Regions from separate parts of the Bradyrhizobium sp. STM 3566 genome, predicted to be linked through region 3. Evidence: riboswitches for the same ligand, from Rfam matches in the RefSeq annotation. Region 3 holds a riboswitch; each other region holds the start of a gene.
What was found. A riboswitch is a leader RNA that binds a small molecule or an ion and turns the genes downstream of it on or off. The one in region 3 is predicted to bind glycine.

Region 1: another riboswitch for glycine. It lies ahead of P6U27_RS31220 (D-amino acid dehydrogenase); the one in region 3 lies ahead of P6U27_RS13580 (D-amino acid dehydrogenase).
Region 2: another riboswitch for glycine. It lies ahead of gcvT (glycine cleavage system aminomethyltransferase GcvT); the one in region 3 lies ahead of P6U27_RS13580 (D-amino acid dehydrogenase).

The regions. Positions count from the first base shown of each region.
Region 1 covers NZ_CP120692.1:6,553,522-6,558,957, forward strand. Annotated here, with positions in the region: gene P6U27_RS31215 (D-aminoacyl-tRNA deacylase) at 1-931, opposite strand, end outside; glycine riboswitch at 1,733-1,832, shown strand; glycine riboswitch at 1,836-1,923, shown strand; gene P6U27_RS31220 (D-amino acid dehydrogenase) at 1,985-3,232, shown strand; partial or broken gene P6U27_RS31225 (IS3 family transposase) at 3,640-4,827, opposite strand; gene P6U27_RS31230 (Lrp/AsnC family transcriptional regulator) at 5,210-5,436, shown strand, end outside.
Region 2 covers NZ_CP120692.1:2,722,444-2,727,879, reverse strand. Annotated here, with positions in the region: gene P6U27_RS12885 (cyclic nucleotide-gated ion channel) at 1-321, opposite strand, end outside; gene alaS (alanine--tRNA ligase) at 328-3,009, opposite strand; glycine riboswitch at 3,230-3,318, shown strand; gene gcvT (glycine cleavage system aminomethyltransferase GcvT) at 3,464-4,609, shown strand; gene gcvH (glycine cleavage system protein GcvH) at 4,620-4,988, shown strand; gene gcvP (aminomethyl-transferring glycine dehydrogenase) at 5,143-5,436, shown strand, end outside.
Region 3 covers NZ_CP120692.1:2,865,494-2,870,929, forward strand. Annotated here, with positions in the region: gene P6U27_RS13570 (ABC transporter permease) at 1-327, opposite strand, end outside; gene P6U27_RS13575 (ABC transporter permease) at 347-1,288, opposite strand; gene P6U27_RS13580 (D-amino acid dehydrogenase) at 1,467-2,768, opposite strand; glycine riboswitch at 2,837-2,949, opposite strand; glycine riboswitch at 2,953-3,057, opposite strand; gene P6U27_RS13585 (M20/M25/M40 family metallo-hydrolase) at 3,164-4,291, opposite strand; gene P6U27_RS13590 (ABC transporter substrate-binding protein) at 4,559-5,436, shown strand, end outside.

The DNA.
Region 1 (5,436 bases), 3.7 Mb from region 3:
CAATATCCTTCGCAAGAGCCGCGCGCAGTTTTTTATGCGAAAGCATCGGAACACCGAGCTCCTCTGCGATCAGGCGAGCAACTCCCTTAAAAGGCGCCTTTAGCTTGTCGTGGTACACGATGCTTTGGATCCCACCTACAATGGAATGCACGCAAGCTCGCAGGTCGATCAAACGACTTTCCTGGTCATAGCCATGCGACACGAGCCAGTGGTTTGGTAGGATGTGACTAGCCGCGATCGGGGGTCGATCGCGCGACTGCAATACCGCATTCGTGAAGCTTGGCTCGAAGTGAACGCCTCCGATGCAGAGCACGGAGTGTACCGGTTCCTCAACACGATCGAAAATTCGCAGTAGCGATCGCGCCAGCACTCGAGCCGCAACAGGATTTGCCCAATCTTCGGGCGAGCTACCGATCTCGATATCGACAGCCGACGGTCGCAGGTCAGCGAGACGGGTCCCGGTATCACCAGCCTTGACGCCCGACCAATGAGTCGCTTCCAGGTAAGTCCGAAAGGAGTCAAGACCGGAAGTGACCCGCTCGGTTTCGATCGCTAGAAGAAGCCCCCGCGTAATCCGGGGGTCGACCGCGCTAAAGGTTCCCGTGCCCAGATCGCCAGTCGTTTGAACCGAGAAGATCGCGTTTGGCGCGTTGGCACCCTCGTGCCAATTCACGATACCAATAACGTTGGCATCACCGAAGCGTTCATTCAAGATTGGCGCGTAGCGCGCATAGTCGTTACTTACGACCTCGTTCGTGGCCACGATCGAAATTCTGGCGTCATGCAGGCCAGCGATTTCGAGGACGGAGTGCCCATCGACTTCGAAACTCGTTGGAACGAGAGCGCATTCGGCCTTGAGAGCATCCAGCACGTGCCCCGCGACGGGGTCTTTTTCCCGATCGACGCAGAAGACAAAGACGCCATGTCTCATCGAGACCCTCCGCCCAGTTCAAAGCCGATCGAGAGCACAGGACGTCTATCTTCAAATTGGCGCCGTCTTTTCGACTTTCTCGGAAAACACGATGCTCCCTGAACCGAAATCCGCGCTTGCACGGCGACGAGAGTGGGCGGGCGGGAGGAGATTAACTCAAGCCCGAATAGCGTCACAACCGCGCCCCTCGCGCACTGAGTTCTGTTACGGGCGAGCCTGTTTGACGGAGCAGCGAGCGGAACTCGCGCAAATTGAAGATCGCGGCAGCGGATCGCCGGACCATCAGCGAACTTAACCTGCCTGCGCGGCGAACGAGAGCAGCGAATCCTGCCGCCACAAGCCAGAGACGTCGACGCAAGCGATGTGAAGAGCCTCTCATCGAGCAGAGCGACCGCCTCAGGCGCGCAGTCCTCCATTTTGGCTCGACTTTGAAAGAGATGCATGCCAGGCACAGCTTCGTAGGGTCCTACACCACCGCTTATTTATTAGAGCGTCGCCACGCAAACATTGTGCGTTCTTTTGGGGATCCCGCAGTATTTCTGCGCTTGCCGCCGATAGCGCGCTGAAAACCAATGGGCGAAACCACTGGGATGTCCGGCGAATGCAATCATCAAAAAGCGAGATCAGCATAGTACCAGGCAACAGACCACCTGCTAATCTTGGTAGGGAGCTGGGGCAAACACCGAGTTGTTCGAGCTAGGGCAAAAATCGAGTTGTCGCTTACGCGTCCACTTTTTGGGTCCGACGATTCATCACGGCTTGACAGGTAGCGAGTACGTCTGAGAGTATTATCGTGTCTGATGATGGTGTGCGGGAGAGCGCGATAAGCCTGCAAAGGCGTATCACCGCCGACGGAGCAACTCCCCAAGGAAACTCTCAGGCCCAGGACCGTACACCGAGGACGATCTGGAGAGAGGTGCTGGTCAGCACCCACCGAAGGGGACCGTGATCCACGAGGATTGCGGACAAAGCTCTCAGGTGCAGGGACAGATTTGGGGACGGAGACATGGCGAAGCCATTCACCGTTCGTTGAATCCTGTCCTGGAGCACACGATGAGTACGATCGTCATTATAGGATCCGGTATCACCGGAGTTACAACTGCCTATGCCCTGGCCCGCCGCGGCTATTCGGTTACAGTCTTGGATCGCCAGCGCTATCCGGCGATGGACACTTCGTTTGCGAACGGCGGCCAATTGTCGGCGAGCAATGCCGAGGTGTGGAATAGCATCGCAACAATCGTTAAAGGCTTGAGGTGGATGCTGCGCAAAGACGCACCATTGTTGCTGAACCCAAGCCCCAGTTTTCACAAGTATACTTGGCTGGCAGAGTTCGTAGGCCAGATTCGAAACTACCGCCACAACACGATCGAAACGACGAAACTCGCGATAGCTGCTCGCAAGCATCTTTTTGAGCTAGCCGATCGGGAGAGCATCGATTTCGACTTGGAGCGGCGAGGAATTTTGCACGTTTACTCGAGCAAGCTCGACTTCGATGCGGCCTCTCGCGTGAATCAGTTGCTGCTCAAGGGCGGATTGGATCGCCGTCCCGTGACGCCCTCTGAAATGCTTACAATAGAGCCAGCTCTGCGCGATCAGTATTATGGCGGATTCTTTACCCCGTCTGACTCAACCGGCGACATTCACAAGTTTACGCGCGGCCTCGCTGCGGCTTGCGAGCGAGGGGGCGTACGCTTCGTCTTTGGTGCCGAGATCTGCGGCATGCGGTCCGATCGAGACGGCGTGGTCGTACACTGGAAACGAGGTTCGCTAAAGGAAGAACTCAAGGCCGAACGCGCAGTGGTTTGCGCGGGGGTCGGCAGCCGCCGCATTGGTTCAATGCTGGGGGACAACATAAACATTTATCCCGTCAAGGGCTACTCCATCACGGTAGAGCTGAGAGACGAAACGAGCCAAAAGGCTGCGCCCCGTGTCAGCCTGCTTGATGAGGCCACCAAGATCGTGACCAGCCGGTTAGGAGAAGATCGCTTCCGGGTCGCGGGGACCGCCGAGTTTAATGGCGAAAACCGCGACATCCGCTGGGACCGAATTAAGCCTCTGATACGGTGGGTAGAGCGATCGTTTCCGGATGTGTCTACCGCTCAAGTGGTGCCATGGGCGGGCTTGCGTCCTATGACACCTAGCATGATGCCGAGGGTTGGCCGAAGCAAACGCCCGAATGTTTTCTACAACACCGGCCATGGCCATCTCGGCTGGACATTATCCGCTGTCACAGCTGAAATGATCGCTGATGTCATTGCGACAGACCGCAGCAATACTCGGCTGAGCGCATCCGTGTCCTGATCCTGTTGAATGGGTCCTGGTTCATGCTCCCGCCGATATCGCGGCAGGAGCATGTCGCTTGTGATAGCGCGGAAGCGGGATTTGCAGTCGCCTTCGAAGGATGATGCGCCCGTCAGTCAGGGCGACTTGGTTCCGGCAATTCATTGTACAGGTAAGATCCTGCGGACCACTTGGCACGCTGTTTCCAAAGCCTTCGTATGACGCAGTTGTTGCGACCGTCCCGAATGGACACCGACCAGATGGGGCTGCATGAGCGACGTCGTTTCTTAGCAAGGCGCACGCGGTACACACCGTGAAGTGCCGTTTGCATTAGGGCAGGACGTAGCTTTGCGCGGCCCGAATCAGGCGCCAAAGCCGTTCGCGCCGCTCACCCAAGCGTAAAACCAACCTGAGCTGCCACTGAACTTTCATCCAGCGGCGGTTAGAGTCTCGGTGGTTTGTACGCCAAGTGGCGCGGGTGGAGCAACGGACGATCGGCGGAGCTGGTCGGGGTTGCGCAGCCGATCGTCCGTTGCGGTGAGGTGGGCGGCATAGGCCGCGGGGGTGAGGTATTTCAGCGACGAGTGAGGCCGACGGATATTGTAGTCGGCGACCGAACCCGCGATCTTGGCGCGGGCGTCGTCGAGATCGAAGAATAGGGTCTCATTGAGCAGTTCATCGCGCATCCGACCATTAAAACTCTCGATAAAAGCCGTTCTGCATCGGCTTTCCCGGCGCGATAAAGTGCCAAGCGATGGCTGTGTCCTTGCTCCAGGCGAGCATGGCGTTGCAGGTGAACTCGGTGCCATGGTCGGACACGATCATTCCTGGCTTTCCGCGTCGCTCGACGATTGCCGTCAGTTCGCGGGCCACGCGCCGTCCCGAGATCGACGTCTCTGGAATGGCGCCTAGGCATTCCTTGGTGACGTCGTCGACGATGTTGAGGATGCGGAAGCGCCGGCCGTTGGCGAACTGGTCGCGAACGAAGTCCAGCGACCAGCGGGCATTGGGCTTAGCCTCCACCAGGATCGGAGCCCGGGTCCCCACGGCCTTGCGGCGGGCTCGTCGCTTGCGGACGGTGAGCCCTTCTTCGCGATAAAGCCGGTAGATCCGGTTGATCCCCGACGGTTCGCCCTCCCGCCGCAGCAAGACGAATAGCCGGCGATAGCCGAAACGCCGCCGCTCGTTGGCGAGATCGCGCAATCGGCCACGCAGAACTGCGTCCGGCGGGCGGTTGGAGCGATAGCGGATCATCTTCCGATCCGCCCCCACAATCGAGCAGGCCCGCCGTTCCGACAGGCTCATGACGGCCTGCAGATGCGCGATCGCAGCGCGCTTGGCGGCGGGCCCTACCATTTTTTTGAAAGCAGCTCGCGGAGGGCGGCGGCGTCGAGCATCTGCTCGGCCAAAAGCTTCTTCAACTTCGCGTTCTCCTCTTCCAAGGCCCTCAGCCGCTTCGCCTCGGAAACGTCCATGCCGCCGAATTTGGCTTTCCAATTGTAGATCGTCGCTTCGGAGATCCCATGCTTGCGAGCCAGGTCAGCCGTCTTCGCTCCCGCCTCATGCTCCTTCAATATCGCGATAATCTGCTCTTCCGTGAACCTTGCTCGCTTCATCTGTCCGTCCTTCCTCGGGCCGGACTCTAACTCCTTCTGGAGGAAATACTCAGTGGCAGGTCAAACCGATCCAACGACACCTCCTTCCGAAACACCGAGATGCATAGCCAAGCTCAAGTCTCGTCGACTCCCAACCACTACGGAGCGACGGCAACTGCTGCGCGCGCAGCTGACGCTCATCTTAGAAAAGTCTGCGTCACGGGACGAGCGGCGTTTCGAAGGACAGTTTGCAATCCATGCAGCATATTTCTTGTATTTGTTGTTAGATCGACGATACTTATGTGACGGCGATTTTTTTCGACGAGATTTGCTTAATACGAGATGTTTTTCTGCGGAAGAACCGATCCTTCGCAGAATCTCCTCGCTGCCCCCGGAGCCTGTTATGCGATACGACCGAATCGACGCTCACATCCTGGAGATCGTGCAAAAGAACAACCGTCTCACATCCGAGACGATTGGCGAACTAGCCGGGCTTTCCGCTACCGCCTGTCAACGCAGGCTGAAGAGGCTTCGCTCGGACGGCATCATCGAGGCGGACGTTTCGATCGTTTCGGCCAAGGCGGTCGGAAGACCTATTCAGATGCTTGTGCTGGTGACATTGGAGCGGGA
Region 2 (5,436 bases), 140 kb from region 3:
GGCATAGCCCAGCCGGTCCGACAGCGCCGATCCTCTGCCTTGGGTATGCCCCGCCACCGTCCACAACCGCGCCGCATATTCCAGCGCGAACACGAGCACGGACAGGATGGAGATGCCTGCGAACAGCGCGCCAAACCGGGCGTCGAGCTCCGGCACCGAGGCGAGGATCATCGCGGCTACATTGAGCACGACCACGCCGATGATCAGCTGGATGAAGCGCGACCCGACCGAATAGGCCAGCGGATCGTGCTCCAGCAATTCGTAGAGGCGATCCCGTAAGTTCGGATCGCGAAGCCCACGTCCTCGCGGAACGGTGGACATGAGGCTTTAAGCGCCCGCCATCGCTTTTTCGATCGCCGACAGCGCCGCGGCCGCCTTGGCCCCATCGGGGCCGCCGGCCTGGGCCATGTCGGGCCGGCCGCCGCCGCCCTTGCCGCCGAGCGCTTCGGACGCGATGCGCACGAGGTTCACGGCGTTGAAGCGCGCGGTGAGGTCTTGCGTGACGCCGACCACGACACCGGCCTTGCCGTCCTCGGTGACGCCGACGATGGCGACGACCCCCGAGCCGAGCTGCTTCTTGCCGTCATCGGCAAGGCTCTTGAGATCCTTCATCTCGATGCCCTCGACGGCGCGCGCCATCAGCTTGACCTCGCCGACCTCGCGCACGCTCGCGGCAGCGCCATTGCTGCCGGCGGCAGCGCCACCGCCCATCGCCAGCTTCTTGCGTGCGTCGGAGAGCTCGCGCTCCAGCTTCTTGCGCTCCTCCATCAGCGCGGCGATGCGCGCCGGCACGTCGTCGAGGGAGGTGCGCAGCTCGTTCGCCGCGGTCTTCGCCAGCGCCATGGTCTCGTTGGCGTGCCTGCGCGCATAATTGCCGGTCAGCGCCTCGATGCGGCGCACGCCGGAGGCGACCGCGCTCTCGCTGGTCAGCGTGATCAGGCCGATGTCGCCGGTGCGCCTCACATGGGTGCCGCCGCAGAGCTCGACCGACCAGCCGAGCGCGTTGGCGCCGCGCTCGCGCGCGGTCTTGCCCATCGAGACGACGCGGACCTCGTCACCATACTTTTCGCCGAACAGCGCGCGCGCTCCCGCCTCCCGCGCCTCGTCGACGCCCATCACGCGAGTGGTGACCTCGTCGTTCTCCAGCACCACGTCATTGGCGATATCCTCGACGCGAGCGAGCTCCTCGGCCGTGATCGGCTTCGGATGCACGAAGTCGAAGCGCAGCCGGTCGGGTGCGACCAGCGAGCCGCGCTGGGCGATGTGGTCGCCGAGCACCTGGCGCAGCGCCTCGTGGATCAGATGCGTCGCCGAGTGATGCGCGCGGATCGAGGAGCGGCGCGAATGATCGACCTCGAGCTGCAGCGCAGCGCCGAGCTTCAGCTCTCCACTCTCGACCGCGCCGATGTGAACGAAGAGATCGCCGAGCTTCTTCTGCGTGTCGGTGACGCGGAATTTGAGGCCGCCCTCCCCCGTCAGCACGCCGGTGTCGCCGACCTGACCACCGGACTCCGCATAGAACGGCGTCTGGTTGAGCACGATCGAACCCGTCTCGCCGGCTTTGATGCTGGCAACTTCCTGGCCGTCCTTGACCAGGGCGGAGACGACGCCCTCGGCGCTCTCGGTCTCGTAGCCCAGAAATTCGGTGGCGCCGAGCTTCTCACGCAGCGGGAACCAGATTGCCTCGGAAGCCGCTTCACCAGACCCCTTCCAGGACTCGCGCGCCTTGGCCTTCTGGCGCTCCATGGCGTCGTTGAACGAAGCCTGGTCGACGCCGATGCCGCGCGACTTCAGCGCGTCCTGCGTCAGATCGAGCGGGAAGCCATAGGTGTCGTACAGCGTGAAGGCGACGTCGCCGTCGAACATGTCGCCCTTTTTCAGACCTGCGCTCTTCTCATCGAGGATGGCCAAGCCGCGCGACAGCGTCTTGCGGAAGCGCGTCTCTTCCAGCCGCAGCGTTTCCTCGATCAGCTTCTCCGCGCGCATCAGCTCGGGGTAAGCCTGGCCCATCTCGCGCACCAGCGCCCAGACCAGCCGGTGCATCAAGGGCTCTTTCGCACCCAGCAGCTGCGCATGGCGCATCGCCCGCCGCATGATCCGGCGCAGCACGTAGCCGCGGCCCTCGTTCGAAGGCAGCACGCCGTCGGAGACGAGGAAGGCCGAGGAGCGCAAGTGGTCGGCGATGACGCGGAACGAGGCCGCATTCTGCTCGGTCGGTCCGCTGCCCAGCGCGGACGCGGTCGCGTCGATCAGGTTACGGAACAGGTCGGTCTCGAACACGCTCTCGACGCCCTGGAGGATGCAGGCCATGCGCTCCAGGCCCATGCCGGTGTCGATCGAGGGACGCGGCAGATCCACGCGCTCCTCCTTCGTCACCTGCTCGTATTGCATGAACACGAGATTCCAGAATTCGAGGAAGCGATCGCCGTCCTCCTCCGGCGAGCCCGGAGGCCCGCCCCAGATGTGCTCGCCGCGGTCGATGAAGATCTCCGAGCAAGGGCCGCACGGCCCGGTGTCGCCCATCGCCCAGAAATTGTCCGAAGTCGGGATACGGATGATGCGGTCGTCGGCGAAGCCCGCGATCTTCTTCCACAGGCCCGCCGCCTCATCGTCGGTGTGATAGACCGTGACGAGCAGCTTGTCCTTCTTCAGCCCGAACTCGGAGGTGATCAGCTTCCAGGCGAGCTCGATCGCGCGCTCCTTGAAATAGTCGCCGAACGAGAAATTGCCGAGCATCTCGAAGAAGGTGAGATGGCGCGCGGTGTAGCCGACATTGTCGAGGTCGTTGTGCTTGCCGCCGGCGCGCACGCATTTCTGCGAGGTGGTGGCGCGCTGATAGGGGCGCTTCTCGACGCCGGTGAAGACGTTCTTGAACTGCACCATGCCGGCATTGGTGAACATCAAGGTCGGGTCGTTGCGCGGCACGAGTGGCGAGGACGGCACGACCTCGTGGCCGTTCTCGGCAAAGAAGTTCAGAAAGGTCGACCTGATCTCGTTGACGCCGCTCATGTTCATCCAATCGGGTATGCTTGGGCCCGCTGCCGCCGTCCAAACCGGAAATTAAGGCTGATATCTGCGGGCCAAAGCGCTTTTAGACAAGGCCAGCTTCGCTGTCCAGAAACTGTGCAAGGAGATCAGAGGGTTGCCGCAGGCGCGCAATCCCGTTGAAAGGCACAGAAGTCGCGTTGACAGGCTTGGCCGGCCTGTGGTCTCTACCCATCTGTATCGTACGGCCACGTCGGGAGAGACCGGCACTGGTGCCGGCGCCGAAGGAGCAACCGCCCCGGAAACTCTCAGGCAAAAGGACCGCGTGGCTTTGACAGCATCTGGAAAGAGGCGCCGACGGGCATAAGACCCGGACTGCGTCCGCCGACGGGATAATACTCTCAGGCACAGCGACAGATGGGGCTTCGACCGGTGTCCATCGGGGAATCCTCCCCGGGAACCGCCGAGGGCCCCTTAGATGCTAGCGAATAACCAAGACTCCCTGAAACGTACACCCCTCCACAGCCTCCATGTGTCCCTGGGCGGCAAGATGGTGCCGTTCGCGGGCTATGACATGCCCGTGCAGTACCCCGCGGGCGTCCTGAAGGAGCACCTTCATACCCGGGCCTCCGCCGGCCTGTTCGACGTCTCCCATATGGGCCAGATCGCGCTCCGGCCGAAATCCGGGAGGATCGAGGACGCCGCCCGCGCGCTGGAGCGGCTGGTGCCGCAGGATATCGTGGCGATCGCCGCGGGGCGGCAGCGCTATGCCCAGTTCACCAATGACGATGGCGGCATTCTCGACGACCTCATGGTCGCCAATTTCGGCGATCACCTGTTCCTGGTCGTCAACGCCGCCTGCAAGGCTGAGGACGAGGCGCATCTGCGCGCGAATCTCTCTGGCGACTGCATCATCGATTCGCTGGAAGGCCGCGCGCTGATCGCGCTGCAGGGCCCGAAGGCGGAAACGGTGCTGGCGAAATTCTGTGCAGAGGCCCCGGCGATGAAGTTCATGGACGCCGGTCCGCATGAGGTTGCCGGCATCAAGTGCTTCGTCTCGCGTTCCGGCTACACCGGCGAGGACGGTTTTGAGATCTCGGTTCCCGCCGCCGATGCCGAACGCCTCGCCAAGATGCTGCTGGATAATCCGGACGTGCTGCCGATCGGCCTGGGCGCCCGCGACAGCCTGCGGCTGGAAGCCGGGCTCTGCCTGTACGGCCACGACATCGACACCGCGACCACGCCGGTCGAAGCCGCGCTGGAATGGTCGGTACAGAAGAGCCGCCGCAGCGGCGGGACGCGCGCCGGCGGTTTTCCCGGCGCAGAGAAGATCCTCGCCCATTTCGATGGCGGCGCGCCCCGCCGCCGCGTCGGACTGCTCGCCCTGGGCCGCGCGCCGGTGCGCGAGGGCGCGCTACTTTTTGCCGACGCTGCGGGCGGCGAGCCCATCGGACAAGTCACCTCGGGCGGTTTCGGCCCGAGCCTGAGCGCGCCGGTCGCGATGGGCTACGTGCCTGCGAGCCTCGCCGCGCTCGGCACAAAACTCTTCGCCGAGGTGCGCGGTCAGCGACTGCCGCTCGCAGTCGCCGCCATGCCTTTCGTGAAAAACACCTACAAACGCTGAGGACGAGACAATGACCACGACGCTGTACACCTCCGACCACGAATGGCTCGCCATCGACGGCGATACCGCCACGGTCGGCATCACCGATTACGCGCAGCAGCAGCTCGGCGACGTCGTGTTCGTCGAACTGCCCAAGGTCGGCCGCGCGCTGAAGAAGGCCGAAGCCGCCGCCGTCGTGGAATCGGTCAAGGCCGCCTCCGACGTCTACGCACCTGTTACCGGCGAAGTGCTCGAGACCAACGAGGCGCTGGCCGCCGAACCGGCGCTGGTGAACTCGGACGCGCAAGGCGCGGCCTGGTTCTTCAAGATCAGGATCGCCGACAAAAGCGAGCTCGGCGGCCTCATGGATGAAGCCGCCTACAAGGCGCATACGGCGTGAGATGACGAGAACTCTAACCTCATTCTCAGTGTCATCACCCGCGAAGGCGGGTGATCCAGTACGCCGCGGCCCATCGGCCCTAGCCGAAACGCCTGCGTTTACTGGATGCCCCGCCTTGGCGGGGCATGACAGCAACTCCTAGCGAGGACCCATGATGACCGCGCACCGCAAATCCAATGGCGACACCGCCGCCAGTTTCGTTCGCCGCCACATCGGCCCCTCAGTGCGCGATGTCACCGCAATGCTCGAAACGGTCGGCGCCAAGAGCGTCGATGCGCTGATGGCGGAGACGCTGCCGGCCTCGATCCGGCAGGCATCGCCGCTCGATCTCGGCAAGCCGCTCAGCGAAACCGAGGCGATCGCGCATATGGCCGAGCTCGCAGCCCAGAACCAGGTCTTCACCTCGCTGATCGGCCAGGGCTATTCCGGCACCATCCTGCCTGCGGTG
Region 3 (5,436 bases):
GAGCCCGATGGCGATCGACAGGATCGCCGAACCGATGCCGATCAGAAGCGAGATGCGGCCGCCATAGATCACGCGCGACAACAGGTCGCGTCCGTAAGCGTCGGTGCCGAGCAGGAATTGCGCCGAGGACGGCTTCAATCGCTGCGACGGCGCGAGCTGGATCGGATCATGCGGCGCGATCAGCGGGGCGACGATCGAGACCACCACGATCAGGGCGAGCAGGACCGTCGCCGTGGCGATGATCGGCGTCGAGGTGAGGAATCCGAAGCGCGGCCGCAGTGGCGACGTGATCGGAATGGACGACTGGGGAAGGGTATCGACCGACATGTGTGTTCTTATCCTTGCCTCAGTACCGGATCCGGGGATCGAGCAGGGTGTAGGCGACGTCGATGAGGAGATTGACGACGACATAGATCAGCGACGTCAGCAGGATCATCGCCTGGATCACCGGATAGTCGCGCGCCAGCACCGCATCGACGGTGAGGCGGCCGATGCCGGGGATGTTGAACACGCTCTCGGTGACGACGACACCGGAGATCAGCAGCGCAAAGCCGGTGCCGATCACGGTGATCACCGGCACGGCGGCGTTGCGCAGCGCATGCCGCATCATCACGGCAACCTCGTTGATGCCTTTCGCACGCGCCGTTCGCACGTAATCCTCGCCGAGCACGTCGAGCATCGCCGCGCGCGTCATGCGCGCGATCAACGCGATGTAGATGAAGGACAATGCGCAGGTCGGCAGGATGATACGCTCGAAGAACGGCCCGAAGCCGTTCGAGATGCTGCGGAAGCCCTGCACCGGCACCCAGCGCAAATCGATCGCGAAGATCTCGATCAGGACATATCCGACCACGAACACCGGGACCGAGAAGCCCAGGACCGACAGGCCCATCACGAAACGGTCGATCCAGGTGCCGTGCTTCCACGCCGCGATCACGCCCAGCGGCACTGCGACGATCACGGCGAGGACGATGGTCGACAGCGCGATCGAGATCGACGGCTCGACGCGCTGGCCGATCATCTTCATCACCGGCAGGTTGGAGATCAGCGAGGTTCCGAGGTCGCCGTGCAGCAGCTTGCTCACCCAGGTGATGAACTGCACGATCAGCGGCTCGTTGAGGCCGAGCGAGGCGCGGATGCGCTCGAGCCGTTCCGGCGTCGCGTTGTCGCCGGCGAGGATCGCGGCGGGATCGCCGGGCGTCAGCCGCAGCAGCAGGAACACGAACAGAGCGACGACGCCCATCACGGGCACCGCGGCCAGAACGCGGCGAATAAGATAACCCAGCATGCACCTATCTCCGGCTGCGGAACTTGTGGCGCCTCGAGGCACCCGGGAATTCTGTCGTGTCTATCATGCCTATCACTTGGACTGAAAAGGCTGCCCGGAGACGCCATCCTCTTGGGGCAAATTGTGTGCCAAGGGCTGCCCTGTAGCAAGAGGCCGGCATGTCCCCGGCATCGGCCACTCAGGATGCATGTCGCAGTTCATGCTCACCCCTAAGTGAAGGCACGGTCGGCGTCGCATTGAGCCCGCGCCAGCCGTCGATGGTCTGGGCAATCATCTGCGCCGTCGCCGCCGACAGAGTCCAGCCGAGATGGCCATGGCCGGTGTTGAAGAACACGCCCGGTATCCGTCCCGCGCGCACCACCGGCATCATGTTCGGCATCATCGGGCGCAGCCCGGCCCAGGGCACGACGCGCGACGTTTCGACGGCGGGGAAGTTGCTGCGCACCCAGTCGATCAGCGGCTGCACGCGGTCGGCGCGGATGTCGCGATTGAAATCGTTGAACTCGGCGGTGCCGGCGACGCGAAAGCGATCGGCCCCGAGCCGGCTGGTGACGATCTTGGCGGCCTCGTCGAGCAGGCTCACGGTCGGGGTGGCGTTGCGGCTCTCGGCGGTGTCGAGCTGCACGGTGATCGAGTAGCCTTTCACCGGATAGACGTTGACGCGCTCGTCGAGCAGGGCGGCGAAATGACGGCTCGCAACGCCCGCGCAGACCACGACGCCGTCCGCCTTCAGCATGCCGCGTTGAAACGCGTCAGCATCGCTCGTCGCGAGATCGGCCCAGCCGATGACAAAGCCGCTGCCGGTCCGTGCGATCGAATCGATGTTGGCCTCATGAATGAAGGTCGCACCACGCCGCTTGCAGGCTTCCGCCAGCCCGCGGGTGAACTTGTGGATATCGCCGGTCGCATCCGACGGCGTGAAGAAGCCGCCATAATAGTCCTTCCGCAGTGTCGGCTCGATCGCGCGGATTTCCTCCGGCGTCACCGGGCGGCGGTCGAGGCCACCTTCCTGCAGTAGCGCATTGACGCGCAGACCGGATTCAAAGCCGGCCTTGTCACGATAGATGTGGAGGATGCCGCGGCGCTCGAGATCGAAGTCGATGCCTTCGCGCGCAGCAATGTCGAACAGATGCCTGCGCGCTTCGATCGCCAGCCGCGTGGTCTCGATGGTGTTGGCGCGGTAGTTGCCGATATTGGCGACGAACTCGCTCATCCACGAATATTTGTGCCAGTTCGGCCGCGGATTCATCAGCAGCGGCGCATCGCGCCGGAACATCCAGCGCAGGCCCTTCAGGATCGTCGCGGTAGAGTTCCACACCTCGGCATTGCTGGCGGAGAGCTGTCCGCCGTTCGCAAACGAGGTTTCCATTGCGGCATAGCGGTGCTTGTCGAGCACCGTCACCTTGTAACCGCGTTCCAGCAGGGCATAGGCGGTCGTTACGCCGGTGATGCCGGCGCCGATGATGGCGATATGAGTCATGATGAAGTCGGGGCTCCCGTGAGTTAGAGATGGCTGACCGCCGGCTCGAAAGCCGTTGGCGGCGCCCCATCTGTCACGGTTACCTGAGAGCTTGATCCGGCGCGGACCTCGGAAGGTCAGCCTCGGACTATCCCCTTCGGTGGACGTCACGATGATCAAATCGTGCCGTCTCTCTCCAGATCGTCCTGTCGATACAGTCCTTTTGCCTGAGAGTTTCCGGGGCGGTTGCTCCGTCGGCGCCGTAACGAAAGCAGCATGCCTTCGTTGCGATCTCTCCCGCATCGTCGCGTGCACAAGCCGAGCAGTACGATACGCCTCATTTTTGGACAAGGCTAAATTTCGACCCCGATTGCCAATGCATTGTGCAGTGCGAAGCCTGCGTCGTCGCTGCGCCGTTACTCCAACGTCGCCAGCAATCCCGCCATCAAGCGTCCCCGCTCGACCAGGCTATCGACCTCGATGAACTCCTCGAGCGTGTGGCCGTTGCCGCCGCGGACGCCGAGGCCGTCGAGCGTTGGGATTCCCATCGCGCCGGTGAAGTTGCCGTCGGAGCCGCCGCCGGAGCTTGCATGCGGTAATTCCGCGCCGAGGGATTTGGCGATGCGCGCCTTTTCGTACAGCGCCATGGTGCCGGCATCCGGCTCCCAGACCGGCCGCGTCACGCCGCGGGTCACCTTGAACGTGACGTCGTTGTTGGTGCCCGACAGCGCCAGCATCCGCTCGACGCCGCGGTCGAGATCGGCCTGACGCTTGGCCATCGACAGCGCTTCGCCGGTGGCTGTCGTGGCAACGCAATTGACCCATTGTCCGCCGTGGACAACGCCGACCGAGAAGGTGCAATCCTCCGTCGTCATCGCGTCGATCGCGAGGATCTGCCGCGCCATCTCGCGGATCGCCGAACGTCCCGACGACAGCGTCGCGCCGGCGTGGCTCGGCCGTCCCGTCGCTTCGAGATTGAAGCGTGCGATGGCGTAACGTCCGGTGGTGACGCCGTTGTCGGCGCGGCCGGGCTCCGGCACCAGCACGTATTTGTTGCGTGCGGCTTCGGCCTCGATGATGTCGCGCGTGGAGGGCGTGCCGACTTCCTCATCCGGCGTGAACAGCACGGTGATCGGCAGCGGCGTCGTGAACGAGGCGCGCGCCAGCTGGCGGATTGCTTCCAGCGAGAGATAGTTGCCGCCCTTCATGTCGTAGATGCCGGGGCCGTAGCATTTGTTGCCCTCGCGCCGCCATTTCAGCTTCTCGATGGTGCCGATGGGGTGAACGGTATCCATGTGTCCGGCGATCAGGATTCCCGGCTCGCCCTGCTTCGGATGGGGAAAGCGCGCGCGGATGACGCCGCCAAAGCCCTGGCGGCCGGCGATGCGCTCGATGGTCGCACCCATGATCGCCATATCCCGCGCTGCGATATCGAGCATGCGGTTAACGGCACCCGCGTCCCAGGTCGGACTCTCGCATTCCACCCAGGTGCGCAGGCCCTCGAGCATGGCCTCGGAATCGAGGGGAAGATTGGCTGGATTCATCTCAATGTCTCTCAAGCTGCGAAGATGGAACGCGCATTGCATCGGCGCGGGGCAGGACAGCGGAGAGCGTTGTAGAGCTAAACTGATCTTTGTGGAGCCCGTGCGCGCGCCGCGAGGGCTTGCGACGAAACCGGATTGACGCGCTCAACACTGTCTGCAAGTCTCGAAAAGATAAAGGCATTGCATGAGGTTAGTTCGCTCAACGAACGAACCGCATGCTCAACCAATAACCTGCCTTTGAACAGTTTCACGTCAGGAGAACCCTCTATGTTCCACTTCACGCGCCGGGGGCCTCGCGCATTCGCCTCCAAACTTGCGCTGACGGTCGTCGCGCTTTCGACCGCGCTGGCTTCGCCAGTGCTGGCGGCCGGCAAGACCCTCACGGCGGTGATGCATTCGGATCTGCGCATCATCGACCCGATCTTCACCACGGCCTACATCACGCGTGACCATGGCTACATGGTCTACGACACGCTGGTCGCTCCGGATTCGAATTTCAAGATCCAGCCGCAGATGGCGGACTGGAAGATCTCCGATGACAAGCTCACCTACACCTTCACCCTGCGCGATGGCCTGAAGTGGCATGACGGTGCGCCGGTGACGGCGGAGGACTGCGTCGCCTCGCTGAAGCGCTGGGCTGCGGTCGACGGCATGGGCCAGAAGCTCATGGACTTCACCGCGAGCCTCGAGGCGACCGACGCCAAGACCATCACGCTGAAGCTGAAGGAACCCTACGGCCTCGTCCTCGACTCCATCGGCAAGCCGTCCTCGCGCGTCGCCTTCATGATGCCGAAGCGTCTCGCCGAGACGCCGCCGGACAAGCAGATTCCCGAGCAGATCGGCTCGGGTCCCTTCAAGTTCGTGCAGGGCGAATTCCAGCCCGGCGTGAAGGCGGTCTATGTCAAGAACACCGACTACGTGCCGCGCAAGGAGCCGGCGAGCTGGACCTCCGGCGGCAAGGTGGTGAAGGTGGACCGCGTCGAGTGGATCACCATGCCGGACTCGCAGACCGCGGTGAACGCGCTGCAGTCGGGCGACATCGATTTCATGGAAAATCTGCCATACGACATGCTGCCGGTGCTGGAAGCGAACAAGGAGCTCACGATCGAGGTCTCCAATAAGTTCGGTTTCCAGACCCTCGGCCG